DNA from 4 places in the Streptomyces sp. NPDC033270 genome. Region 1 is predicted to be linked to each of the others. Evidence: riboswitches for the same ligand, from Rfam matches in the RefSeq annotation. Region 1 holds a riboswitch; each other region holds the start of a gene.
The links. A riboswitch is a leader RNA that binds a small molecule or an ion and turns the genes downstream of it on or off. The one in region 1 is predicted to bind cobalamin.

Region 1 (3,199 bases):
GCGGAGTCGGCGCTGACGGTGAAGCGGAAGCCCTCGACCGCGCCATCGGCCGGGCGTACGGTCGCCGGCCCCTCGGTGGCGTAGGCCCAGGAGCCGCCGCTCCCGCCGTCCCAGAAGGACCAGTAGCGGTACTCCTGCGCGTGGGCCGGCCCGGCGGCCAGCCCGGTGACCGCGCCGGCCAGCAGCAGCACGCCGGCGATCCGGGTGCGCCGCATCGGCTGCAGCAGCTGCCTCGGCCGCATCAGAGCGCGTTCTTCTTCTTACGGCCGCTCAGCAGGAAGCCGATGCCGGCGCCGAAGGCGAGCGCGACCCCGACGACCCACCAGACGTTGACGCCGCCGTCGCCGTCCTTGTGGTCCTCCGTGCCCTCGGCCGCCGGCGAGGCGGTACCGGCCGGCTTGGGCCCGGTCGCGTTCAGCGCGGCCACCAGGTCGCTGCCCCCGAAGGAGCGCGGGTCGGCGCCGGTGGCGTGCGCGGCGAGCACCAACTGGGCGTAGGCGGCCGGACCGTTCTCCTTGGCCCAGCCCGCGGCGTTCTTCTCCAGCCACTTCAGCGGCTTCTGGGCGGCGGCCCCGTGCGACCCGGCCGCCAGCGCCACCACGGCATCCGCGGTGTTGCCGACATCGGGCTGCTCCTCCTGGCCCGGCATCGCGGAGAGCAGATGCTGTCCGTTCCGGTCGAGCTGGTCGACGAGGTAGGCGGCGCCGCCGTCCGCGGCCCGCGCCGCATCGGTGGACTTCTCCGGCTTGCCGTCCTTGCAGGTCAGAGGCTTGACGGGGCTGTCGGCGCCCCGCTTGGCCGGTGCGACGACGAAGCCCTTGCCCAGGGCGCCGGTCGCGGCGGCCGCGGTGGCGTCCGCGTTCGGCGCCGCACCCTTGAGCTGGAAGGTGAACGCGCCGTGCTCGCCCTCCTTCGCCGCACAGCCCAGCTGGAAGGTGAGCAGCGCCTCGTAGGGAGTCCTGCCGCCCTTCTTCGACGTGACCGCCTCCGGCTTCTCGCCGGCCGCCATGAGCGCGCCGATGACGACGGAGGTGGAGTTGGCGTCGCTGGCCGAGCCGGCCATCGAGCTCCAGCCGCCGTCGTCGTTCTGCACCGACTTCAGCCAGCGCACGGCCTTCTGCACGGTCTCGCCGTGCCCGCCGAGCGCGGCCAGCGCCTGCACCGCGGCGGCCGTCTGGTTGGTGTCCCGCATCGCCTTCGCGTCACAGGCCCGCTTCGGCTCGGCGCGGAAGGCGGTGAACGAGCCGTCGGCGCACTGCTGCCCGACCAGCCAGTCCACGGCCGACGCCGCGGGTCGTACGCCGACCGTGTCCTGCGCCAGCAGCGCCAGCGACTGCCGCCACACACCGTCGTACTGCGGGTCCTTGGTGCCGTACAGCCCGTCGGGCAGCTTCTTGGGCGACGTCGACGGGGCGGGGGCGGGCGCCGCGGACGCGGCGGGGGCGGTGGCCGTGCCCAGCACCGCCACGGCCGCCAGCGCCATGGCGGCGCGGCGCGCCAGGAAGGCGACGGGGTGCGTCGAAGGGGCCTGGGGAGCCATGGAAGCCATGGGGGCCATCGGGTCGGTGCCTCTCGGGTCGGGTCGCGGCGGTGGTACGCAGCCGCGCTCGGGCGACCGCCGGGCGCCGATCCTGCGATCGGGCGCGGTGGCACCGGGCTCAGCTCCGTATACCTCGACGGTGCCGCGCACCGGACCGTCCGCGCGGGCGGCGGTTCCGGTGGCGGGAGCCTTGGTCGTGCCCCAACGGGTGCTCCGGCTCGTACGGCCGGGAGCGCCGCGCACCGCGCGGGTCGACGGCCGTCCTCACGGTTGCGGGTCAGCGCCGGATTTCCACCGGCTTCCCCCGATCGGGTACGGATGAAGTTGTCCCGCACACCTTAACCGGCGCCCGGACGGGGCCCGCCCGCACGTACGAGCCGGGGACGGCCGAAGGCGGCGAGGTTCGTCACACCTTCCCTAGGCGTCACACCTCCCCTGTGCGTCACACCGCCCGGTACGTCGCCGGATCGGAGCCCGGTACCCGCTCCACGTCCCCCTGCTTCACCAGGCGGCGCAGATGTGCCTCGGCCTCCGAGACGGCGATGTTCCGGGAGCCGTAGGGGATCTGTTCCCAGGGACGGTTCCACTCCATGGCCACGGCGAGCTGCCAGGGGGTGAGGGGTTCGCGGAGCAGTGCTCTCAGGCCGGTGAGCCGCTCTTGATGGTGGGCGATGAGCTCGCGTACGCGCCCCTCGGCGTCGGTGAAGGCGTGCTGATGGGCGGGCAGCACCTCGGCGGGGGCGAGCCGGCCGACGCGTTCGAGGGAGGCGAGGTAGTCGCCCAGGGGGTCGGTGACCGTGCTGTCGTCCGGGTCCCCGTACAGGCCGATGTGCGGGGTGATGCCCGGGAGGAGGTGGTCGCCGGAGAAGAGCCGGCCGAAGCCGCGAGCCCGCTCGCCCGGATGCTCCTCCTCCAGGTGCAGACACACATGCCCCGGCGTGTGCCCCGGCGTCCAGATGGCCCGCACCCGGCGTCCCGGCAGGTCGAGCAGCTCGCCGGGCTCGATCCCACGGTCCGGCAGGGCCGCCTGTCGGCCGGGCAGTCTCCGGCCGCGCCCGTTGCCGCGCGCCTCCCGCAGCGGTGCCAGATGGTCGTCCGGCGCGCCCGCGCCCGCGAGCTTGGCGATCAGGTAGTCGAGCCACTCGCCCGGCTCGGCCTCGCGGGTCCGGCGGACCACGGCGGTGTCCGCGGCGTGCATCGCGATCCAGGCGCCGGACGCCTGCCGCACCTTGGCGGAGAGGCCGTGGTGGTCGGGGTGGTGGTGGGTGATCAGGACGCCGTGGAGATCGGTGAGGGCGAAGCCGCAGGCGGCGACGCCCGCGACGAGGGCGTCCCAGGAGTCCGGGTCGTCCCAGCCGGTGTCGATGAGCACCGGTCCGCGGTCGGTCTCCAGGAGGTGGACGAGGGTGTGGCCGAGCGGGTTGTCCGGGATGGGGACGGCGATGCTCCACACCCCGCCTCGGTGGTCGATCACCTGCGTGGTCATCCCGGTCCCCTCTCGGTGTGGCATACACCCCGTCACCCCGCACCTGCCCTCTCACTATAACTAGAACTGGTTTCAGAGCGGCCGGAAGTCGCCTCCGACGAACGGCGGTTGGGACGGTGGTGGGGATGGCAGTGGGGATTCGGTCGACGGCGTGGACTCCTCCAACTAGAACT
Region 2 (3,199 bases), on a different contig from region 1:
TCCTGCCAAGTAGATGTCGCAGGTTCGAATCCTGTTGTGCCCACAGTGGTGGACCGTGAGGTCAGTGGCCTCCGACTTGTTTGAGTCGGGGGCCGTTTTCGTGCCCGGGGGCGGTGGGGTGGCGGGGGTGAGGGTGAGGGTGCTCCGCGGGCTAATGGGGGCTGTTGTTTGTGGGGTGTGGGGCGTGTATCGTCCCACGTAGTTTGAAGTTTCAAGTAAATGGTCCACGCGGTGTCGTGGTGGGAGATCGGAGAGCGGGTTCATGGCCGTACGACGGCTCAATCACGCGGTGTTGTACGTCCGGGATGTGGCGCGGGCTGTTGCTTTTTACGGTGAGGCGCTGGGGCTCACCGTGGATGTGGAGATACCGGGGCGCGCGGCCTTCCTCAGCGCGCCCGGCTCGCTGAACGATCATGACCTGGGGCTGTTCGCGGTAGGGGCGGGCGCGCCGGGGCCGGAGGCCGGGCGCGTCGGGCTGTACCACCTGGCCTGGGAGGTCGGCACGCTCGGCGAACTCGCCGCGGCCGAGGCGCGGCTCGGCGAGCGCGGCGCGCTGGTCGGCGCCACCGACCACCTCGTCTCCAAGTCCCTGTACGCCAAGGACCCGGACGGCAACGAGTTCGAGGTGATGTGGCGGGTTCCGCGGGAGGACTGGCCGGGGCCGGAGGAGGCGGACCGGCTGCGGCCGCTGGATCTGGCGGTGGCGCTGAGGCGCTGGGGGCCGGATCTGGTGACGGGCGCCGCGGCCGGCTCGGCCACGTGAGGTGAGGCGCGGCCCGCGCGCGCCGTGCCTCAGGAGTCCGCTACCGCTGCCGCCTGCTCTGCCGCCTTCGCCCGGTCTGTCGCCTCCGCGCGCTGTGCCCAGCGCTTCTCCACGCCGCTCAGTCGCCAGTACGCCAGCGCCGCGGCCCACACCACGACGAACAGGCCGACGATGATGAAGCCGACATTGTCGAGGTCGAGGGTCGAGATCCAGCCGGTCAGCGGGTCGTCGAGGGCGAGTTTGTCGTGCAGCACGGTCACCAGCTCGATCGTGCCGATGAAGAAGGCCACGGCGATCGACAGTCCGGTGATGGTGAGGTTGTAGTAGACCTTGCGCACCGGGTTGGAGAACGCCCACTGGTAGGCGAAGTTCATGAACGTGCCGTCGAGGGTGTCGAACAGGCTCATCCCGGCGGCGAACAGCAGCGGCAGGCACAGGATCGCGTACCACGGCAGGCCGGCCGCGGCGCCGCTGCCCGCCATCACCATCAAGGTCACCTCGGTCGCGGTGTCGAAGCCGAGTCCGAAGAGGAAGCCGAGCGGGAACATCTGGCCGGGGCGGGAGATCGAGCGGGTGAAGCGTCCCAGGAAGCGGTTCATGAATCCGCGCGAATCGAGGCGCTGCTCCAGCTCGGCCTCGTCGTACCGGCCGTCGCGCATACCGCGGAAGACCCGCCAGATCCCGGCCAGCGCGATGAGGTTGAGGGCGGCGATGAGGTAGAGGAACGTCCCCGAGACCGTGGTGCCGATGGTGCCGAGGATCTGGTGGGTACGGGATTCGTCGTTGAGCAGGGTGCCGGCGAGCTGGGCGCCGCCCGCCACGAGGGCGGCCATCGCGACCACCACGCTGGAGTGGCCGAGCGCGAACCAGAAGCCCACCGAGACCGGCCGCTTGCCGTCGGCCATCAACTTGCGGGTGGTGTTGTCGATCGCGGCGATGTGGTCGGCATCGAAGGCGTGCCGCATGCCGAGGGTGTATGCGGTGATGCCGAGTCCGGCGCCGAAGACCTGGCTGCCCACGGAGTAGTGGTGCGGGACGACGAGCAGGAAGAGCACGCCGAAGGCGACGACGTGCAGGCCGGCTATGACGGCCATCAGGCCCGCGGTACGGAGGGTGTCCTGCCGGCGCCAGCGGAACGCGGCGGGGGCAGGGGTGTTCGGGGTATCGGTGGACAGGGCCATCCGGCGGTCACGCTCCAGCACCTCGTGGATCAGTTCGTGAGATGCCGTGGCCGGTCTCCTGGCTTACGGGTGCACGCGTCCGTCCCCGCCTTCCCGGCCGCGGGCTGCGGTCAGTGGCGCCGTACGCGCGCCGTGCGCATACGGAAAGGACTGGAAACTCCCCGATCACAGTGGCGAGGGCCGCTCCGGCCTGGGACCACAAGGTCCGGCACCGGTCTTCCCGAACACCACGGCTCGATCACTCTATCTGCCGAGGAGGGCGGGAACTGCCGAGGAGGACGGGTGGAGGTGCGGGCCAGTGGCAGTGGACTCACGGCCGGTGGTCACCGGGAGCGCCGAGGCTCCGGCGGGGCCGGTGGGTCAGAGGCGCCGGGTCAGTAGTCCAAGGACGAGAGGAAGGCGTGCAGTTCGCGGTCGAAGAGCCCGGTGTTCTCCAGATTGACCATATGGGCAGCGCCCGGTATTCGGACTCTTCGGGCGCCGGGGACGGCCAGCGTTATGGCGTGGGCGTTGGCGGAGATGTCCGTACTGTCGAGGTCGCCGTCGAACACGACAGTCGGCACCCGGATCTCGCCCAGACGGTCCGCAGCCCCGACTTCGAGGGGCATCCCGGCGCCCAGCCCATCGGCATGCACCTCCACATTGGCCGCGGCCGAGGCGCGCATCCGCTCACGGAACCCCGGGTGCACGGCGGATGGTTCGCGATGCGGACCGTCCACCCACATCCGCAGGAAGTGCTCGACATAGCGATCCGCGCCGTCCGGTGCGCCGATGGCCGCGACCTGCTCCTTGATGTGCTCCAGGACGAAGGGGTCGGTGAAGGGGCGGCCGCTGATGCCGGGGGAGGCGAGCGCGAGGGCCGTCACCCGATCCGGGTGGGCTATCGCGGTGTCGAGGGCGACCCGCGAACCGTGTGAGAGGCCGACGAGGACGGCGCTGGGGGCGTCGAGCGCGTCCAGGAGGGTGCACAGGTCGTCGTGGTTGGCGTAGTCCCCTTCCACCGTGGAGGACAGGCCGTGGCCGCGGAAGTCGTAGCGGATCGCGCGGAGACCGGAGTTCACCAGCCAGGTGAACTGTTCGTCCCACATGTGCTGGTCGAGCATGCCGCCGTGCAGCAGTACCACCGCGGGGCCCGAGCCGGCCGTCTCATAGAACAGCTCGCCGTCGTCGACCGGCACGAGGCCGTTGTCGACCTCGGACCAGTCGGTGATTGCTCGGGTCATGCTCCGGACCGTCCTTTGTGCGTGGGATGCGT
Region 3 (3,199 bases), on a different contig from region 1:
ACCAGCAGCAGACCGCGCGCCTCGTCGGCGGCGGTCTTGAGTGCCTGCCCCAGCTCCCAGGGCTCCGTGGGGCGGCAGACCGTGACCTCGTCGGCGGTGAACAGGTCGGTGGCGGTCAGTGCCCGCCGCAGCTCGGGGGCGTTGTCCTCCACCGCCGGCAGGCGGGGCAGCGTGGTGTAGTCGTGGACACAGACCAGCAGCGCCCGGTTGATCTTTCCCCGCGCGTCGTATTCGGACATCCGGGTCAGCCCTCGCCGGTGCCGCCCCCGCGCGTCGGTCCGCCCGGATCGGGGCGTTCGGTGTCGCCGACCGCCTGCAGCTCACCGCCCGTGCCGGCGTCGACGGCGGGCGCCTCGCCCTCGGCCCGCTCCTCCTTGCGGCGCCGCAGCCACTCCCGCAGGGCGATGCCCAGCCCCTTGGTGACCTCGGCGGCGACCGCGCCGACGATCACCAGGATCAGGTCGTCCACTCCCACGGCCATGTCGCCCGGTCCGGCCGAGTCGGCACCGCCGGTGTCGGCCGCTTCGTGGGCGGGGCGCGGCCGCTGCTCCCAGGCGTGTTCCCGGCGGCTCAGCCAGGGTTCGCGCTCCAGCCACACCTGGAGGTCGTCGATGTCCTGCTGCGGATTGTTCGTCCCCGTGATCCTGATGCGGATCTCGTGATGACCGGCGTTCTCCGGCATCCCCCAGCCCCCTTCCGGCGGCCCCTTCGCCACCGTGCAACTGATAGTGACGTGGGATCAGGGGCACAGGCAACCGTCTGTGACGCGGCCGCCACCCTGTGGCGTGTGCCACAGCGCCTGCCACGGGGCAGCGTCGCAGGTCAAGGACGAGTTGACGGGCCTTCGCAGGGCGTGGTGGACTGCCGGAGCCAATCGGCGACAGATGAGGAAGTCCGGTGAGAATCCGGCGCGGTCCCGCCACTGTCACCGGGGAGCGTTCCTCCATCGAAGGCCACGGTCCGCCTCGCGTACGCCTGACGGCGTACCAGGACTGGAAGGCCGGGGGCCACGCCGATCCGGGAGCCAGGAGACTCTTGTCGCCGTCACGTCGAGCCAGGGCGCGGACCCTGAGTGAGGACATACCGCCATGCCCGGCCGCCCTTCGAGAGCACCACTGCACGCCCCCGCAGGGCCCCTCCCGGCGGCCTGACCCGATGCGCGGCGAACACGCGGGATACGCGTGCGGCGCGGCCCTGGGCTTTCTCGCCGACCTGATCGCGGCGGATCCACGGCGCGGCCATCCGGTGGCCGCGTTCGGCCGGGCCGCGGGCGCAGTGGAGCGCCGACTGTGGCGTGACCACCGCGGGTACGGCGCGGCACATGCCGTGCTGTGCGCGGGCGGTGCGGCCGCCGGGGCCGCCCTGTTGCAGCGCGCCGCGGGGCGCTCCCGCGGCGCCCGGGTCGTGTTGACCGCGGCGACGGTCTGGGCGGTGCTGGGCGGCACCTCGCTGGGCCGGGAGGCACGGGCCGTCGGCGGGGCGCTCACGGCGGGCGACCTGGACGTGGCGCGGGAGCGGCTGCCGCATCTGTGCGGGCGTGATCCGCAGGCGCTGGACGGGCCGCAGCTGGCCCGTGCGGTGGTGGAGTCGGTCGCCGAGAACACCTCGGACGCGGTGGTGGGTGCCCTGGTGTGGGGCGCGCTCGGCGGGGTGCCCGGCCTGGTGGCGTTCCGGGCGGTGAACACGCTGGACGCGATGGTGGGTCACAAGTCGCCGCGCTACCGCCGCTTCGGCTGGGCCTCGGCCCGGCTCGACGACCTCGCCGGCTGGCCCGGCTCCCGGCTGACCGCCGCCCTGGCCGTGCTCGCCGGCCCCGACCGGCGTGGCGCGCTGCGGGCCTGGCGGGCGGACGGCGGGGCGCACCCGAGTCCCAACGCGGGCCCGGTGGAGGCGTCGTTCGCGGGTGCGCTGGGCGTACGGCTGGGCGGCACGCTGGCGTACGCCGGGCGGGTCGAGCACCGCCCGGTGCTCAACGGCGGGGCGAGGCCGGTCGCGGCCGGCGACATCGAGCGGGCGGTACGGCTGTCGCGGAAGGTGAGCGCGCTGGCGCTGGCGACGACGGTGGCGGGGCGGCTGGTGGCGGGCGCGGTGCGGCACAGAAGCGCGGCGGCGCGCCGCGGGAGCGGGAGGAAGAGCCGGTGAACGGGCGGAGCAAGGCGTCCGGCGGGACCGTCGGCGGGGGCCTGTTGGTGGCCGGTACGACGTCGGACGCCGGCAAGAGCGTGGTCACGGCGGGGATCTGCCGCTGGCTGGTGCGGCAGGGCGTGCGGGTGGCGCCCTTCAAGGCGCAGAACATGTCGCTGAACTCGTTCGTCACGCGCGAGGGCGCGGAGATCGGCCGGGCCCAGGCGATGCAGGCCGCCGCGGCGCGGGTGGAGCCGACCGCGCTGATGAACCCCGTGCTGCTCAAGCCGGGCGGCGACCGCAGCAGCCAGGTGGTGCTGCTGGGCAAGCCGGTCGGTGAGCTCAGTGCCCGTGGGTATTTCGGGGGGTCGTCCCCCGGGGGAACGCCGTATGCGGGCCGGCGGGAGCAGTTGCTCGGCACGGTGACCGACTGCCTGGCCGAGCTGCGGCGTACCCATGACGCGGTGATCTGCGAGGGCGCCGGCAGCCCCGCCGAGATCAACCTGCGGCGCACCGACATCGTCAACATGGGCATCGCCCGGGCCGCCCGGATACCGGTCGTCGTGGTCGGCGACATCGACCGCGGCGGGGTGTTCGCGTCCTTCTTCGGCACCGTCGCGCTGCTGTCGAAGGAGGACCAGGCGCTGGTCGCGGGGTACCTCGTCAACAAGTTCCGGGGCGATGTGACGCTGCTGGAGCCCGGCCTGGAGATGATGCGGCGGCTGAGCGGGCGGCCGACGCTGGGCGTGCTGCCGTTCGCGCACGGGCTGGGCATCGACGAGGAGGACGGCCTGCGGGTCTCGCTGCGCGGCGCGGTGCGCGAGAGCGTGGTGGCGCCGCCGCACGGCGCCGATGTGCTGCGGGTCGCGGTCGCCGCCGTACCGCTGATGTCGAACTTCACGGACGTGGACGCGCTGGCCGCCGAACCCGGCGTGGTGGTGCGGTTCGTGGACCGGGTCGAGGAGCTGGCCGACGCGGACCTGGTGGTGCTGCCGGGGACCCGGGGCACCGTCCGGGCGCTTGCGTGGCTGCGCGAGCGCGGCCTGGCGGACGCGATCGCCCGGCGGGCCGCCGA
Region 4 (3,199 bases), on a different contig from region 1:
GCCGTCCGGCGTTGCCAGGACGTCGACCCAGGTGCCGTGAGGGTGGCCGCAGCGGCGCTCGCAGCCGGACCAGTGGACGGGCGCCCCGCCCGCCCCGCTGGCCGGGCCGCCGTCCGGCGTCCGCGCGCCCGCGGCGACCGCGGCCGCGGCGTCCGCGCGGACGTCCGTAAGGGACTTGGCGCAGCCGGGGCGGCCGGTGCACGCGCCGAGCCGGTGCCAGGGGGAGGAGGGGTCGGTGACCAGGCCGGCGGCGGACAGCTCGGCCGACCGGGCGGCGGCCGCGGCGGCCGGCAGACCGGGCAGGACGATTCCGCGCCAGGGCGTCAGGCGCAGCGCGCCGGTGCCGTCCTGGGCGGCGATGGCGGTGAGCAGGCGCCACTGGGCGGTGCTCAGCCGGCCCAGCGGGGCCAGGACGCACAGGGCACGGCGGCCGTCGGAGCCCTCGACCTCCCCGGGGGCGGAGGAGTCCGGGAACTTCTCGGCGTACGCGGCCACCGAGCCGAGCGCCCCCGCCCCGTCCGCCACGTGCTCGGCCGCGATGCCCGCCGCCCGTAGCCGCTCGGCGACCTGCCGGGCCGTCAGCGCGTGCCCGTCCGGCAGTTCGCGGATCCGCCAGGCGCCGCTGCCGCTCGCCGCGGCGGCGTCCAGGAATGTCAGGGCGGCGGTGAGCGCGGCGCGCGGTGCGTCCGGGCCGGCGATCCGCAGGGCCGCCGGATCGTCACCGACCCGCAGCAGCGCGGTGCCACCGGCGCCGGCGTCGGTCCTCCCGGCCACCGCGGGTGGTTCTGCGACCAAGCTCACATCCCCGCCGAGCGCGGCCACATCGCCGCGTCCGTCGTCCAGGACGAAGAGGAAACGGCCGGACAGCGCGGTCGCGGGCTGGCTCGCACAGAGCGAAGAGTCCAGGTCACGGGCCCACAACCGCACGTCAGCAGGGGTGTGCCGGTCGAGCCCGGCCAGCGGGGAGGCGAGGATGTTGCGGATGCGTTCGTGGTGCTCGGAGGGCAGCAGACCGGCGTCGCGCAGCAGACCGGCGAGCCGGCCGCCGCAGCCCTCGGCGAGCCCGCGCAGCTCCACGTTCCCCCGGGACGTCAGGGAGAGCCGCCCGCCCCCGAGGGTGTCCGCGGCGTCGGCCAGCGCATCTGCCTGACGTACCGTCAAGTCGCCTGCGGGTACCCGCACTCGGGCCAGCCGGCCATCGGCCGCCGGGTGCAGCCGCAGCGCCCCCGGGCAGGCGTCACCGCGGTCCCGTATGGGCGGTTCGGACCCCTGGGGCCGGATGGAGGGGGAGGGCGGCATGGCGGCGAGCATACCCACGACGCCGGGCGGCCGATCCGGGGCGGATCCGGCCATGGACCGGTCGCCGACCGGCCACGCACTCGACCGCGGACCCGACCGTGGCGGAGCGGGGCGGTCCGCGGCGGCCGGCCCCCGGGCCCGCTTACCTCGGCCGCCCGCAGCCCTTACTATGCAGGTCGGTGGGTCGGCTGGCCCATCGGACGCCAGCGACGGCGCCGGGCCTTCGGCCCAGGGGAGGAAGCCCGGTGAGAATCCGGCGCGGTCCCGCCACTGTGAACCCGGCTGGTGCCGGGTGAGCCAGGAACTCCCGCCGTCCATACGACCACCCGGGGCGCGGACACCCCGAGGAAGGCCTGCGCTCGCATGCTTCTGCTGCTGTCGACCTCCGACACCGACCTGCTCAGCGCCCGCGCGGCCACGGGCCCGGTGCCATACCGCCTCGCCAACCCCGCCCGCCTCGACGTGGCCGAGCTGCCCGCGCTGCTGGAGGGCACCGACCTCGTCGTCGTACGCCTCCTCGGCGGCATCCGCGCCTGGCAGGAGGGGCTTGACCTGCTGCTCGCCGAGGACCAGCACCGGCCGGTCGTCGTGCTCACCGGTGAACAGGCCCCCGACGCCCAGCTCATGGAGCAGTCCACGGTCCCGGTCGGCATCGCGGCCGAGGCGCACGCCTACCTCGCGCACGGCGGCCCCGCCAACCTCGACCAGCTCGCCCGCTTCCTCTCCGACACCGTCCTGCTGACCGGCCACGGCTTCGAGTCGCCGGCCGCCGCGCCCAGCTGGGGCCCCCTCGACTGGGAGAGCCGCAACGACAGCGGCCCGCTGGTCGCCGTGCTCTACTACCGCGCCCACCACATGAGCGGCAACACCGCCTTCGTGCGGACCCTGTGCGAGCAGATCGAGGCGGCCGGCGGCCGTGCCCGCCCGCTCTTCGTCGCCTCGCTGCGCGCACCCGAGCCGGAGCTGATCGACGCCCTCCGCCCGGCCGACGCGATCGTCACCACCGTCCTGGCCGCGGGCGGGACCAAGCCCGCCGAGGCGTCCGCCGGCGGCGACGACGAGTCCTGGGACGCGGGCGCGCTCGCCGCGCTCGACGTGCCGATCCTCCAGGCCCTGTGCCTGACCGGGTCGCGCAGCGCCTGGGAGGAGAACGACGAGGGCCTGTCCCCGCTGGACGCCGCCAGCCAGATCGCCGTCCCCGAGTTCGACGGGCGCCTGATCACCGTCCCGTTCTCCTTCAAGGAGGTCGACGAGGACGGTCTGCCGGTCTACGTCGCCGACCCCGAACGCGCCGCCCGGGTCGCCGGCATCGCCGTGCGCCACGCCCGGCTGCGGCACATCCCGGCCGGCGAGAAGCGCCTGGCGCTGGTGCTCTCCGCGTACCCGACCAAGCACTCCCGCATCGGCAACGCCGTCGGCCTGGACACCCCGGCCAGCGCGGTCGCTCTGCTGCGCCGCCTCCGGGCGGACGGCTACGACTTCGGCGACGAGACCGCCGAGCCCGTACCCGGCCTGGAATCCGGTGACGGCGACGAGCTGATCTACGCCCTCATCGAGGCCGGCGGCCATGACCAGGAGTGGCTCACCGAGGAGCAGCTGTCCCGCAACCCGGTCCGCATCCCGGCCGCGGACTACCGGCGCTGGTACGCCACGCTGCCGCAGGAGCTGCGCGACTCCGTCGAGGAGCACTGGGGGCCGCCGCCGGGCGAGATGTTCCTCGACCGCAGCCACGCGGGCGAGCCGGGCCGCGACCCCGACGGCGACATCGTCCTGGCCGCCCTGCGCCGCGGCAATCTGCTCATCCTCATCCAGCCGCCGCGCGGCTTCGGCGAGAACCCGATCGCGATCTACCACGACCCCGATCTGCCCCCCTCGCACCACTACTTGGCGGCCTACCGCT

Region 2: linked by a shared signal. The riboswitch ahead of nicT (Nickel transporter NicT) and the one ahead of ACZ5XZ_RS37140 (prenyltransferase/squalene oxidase repeat-containing protein) in region 1 are both predicted to bind cobalamin.
Region 3: linked by a shared signal. The riboswitch ahead of ACZ5XZ_RS34155 (cobalamin biosynthesis protein) and the one ahead of ACZ5XZ_RS37140 (prenyltransferase/squalene oxidase repeat-containing protein) in region 1 are both predicted to bind cobalamin.
Region 4: linked by a shared signal. The riboswitch ahead of cobN (cobaltochelatase subunit CobN) and the one ahead of ACZ5XZ_RS37140 (prenyltransferase/squalene oxidase repeat-containing protein) in region 1 are both predicted to bind cobalamin.

The regions. Positions count from the first base shown of each region.
Region 1 covers NZ_JBVIRA010000044.1:12,553-15,751, forward strand. The annotation lists gene ACZ5XZ_RS37135 (SCO2322 family protein) at 1-215, opposite strand, end outside; gene ACZ5XZ_RS37140 (prenyltransferase/squalene oxidase repeat-containing protein) at 242-1,558, opposite strand; cobalamin riboswitch at 1,727-1,868, opposite strand; gene ACZ5XZ_RS37145 (MBL fold metallo-hydrolase) at 1,983-3,026, opposite strand.
Region 2 covers NZ_JBVIRA010000041.1:25,840-29,038, forward strand. The annotation lists tRNA gene ACZ5XZ_RS36450 (tRNA-Ser) at 1-43, shown strand, start outside; gene ACZ5XZ_RS36455 (VOC family protein) at 263-763, shown strand; gene nicT (Nickel transporter NicT) at 793-1,944, opposite strand; cobalamin riboswitch at 1,976-2,191, opposite strand; gene ACZ5XZ_RS36465 (alpha/beta fold hydrolase) at 2,319-3,167, opposite strand.
Region 3 covers NZ_JBVIRA010000033.1:67,838-71,036, forward strand. The annotation lists gene ACZ5XZ_RS34145 (caspase family protein) at 1-239, opposite strand, end outside; gene ACZ5XZ_RS34150 (hypothetical protein) at 245-682, opposite strand; cobalamin riboswitch at 887-1,035, shown strand; gene ACZ5XZ_RS34155 (cobalamin biosynthesis protein) at 1,156-2,142, shown strand; gene ACZ5XZ_RS34160 (cobyric acid synthase) at 2,139-3,199, shown strand, end outside.
Region 4 covers NZ_JBVIRA010000005.1:108,142-111,340, forward strand. The annotation lists gene cobG (precorrin-3B synthase) at 1-1,299, opposite strand, end outside; cobalamin riboswitch at 1,493-1,625, shown strand; gene cobN (cobaltochelatase subunit CobN) at 1,663-3,199, shown strand, end outside.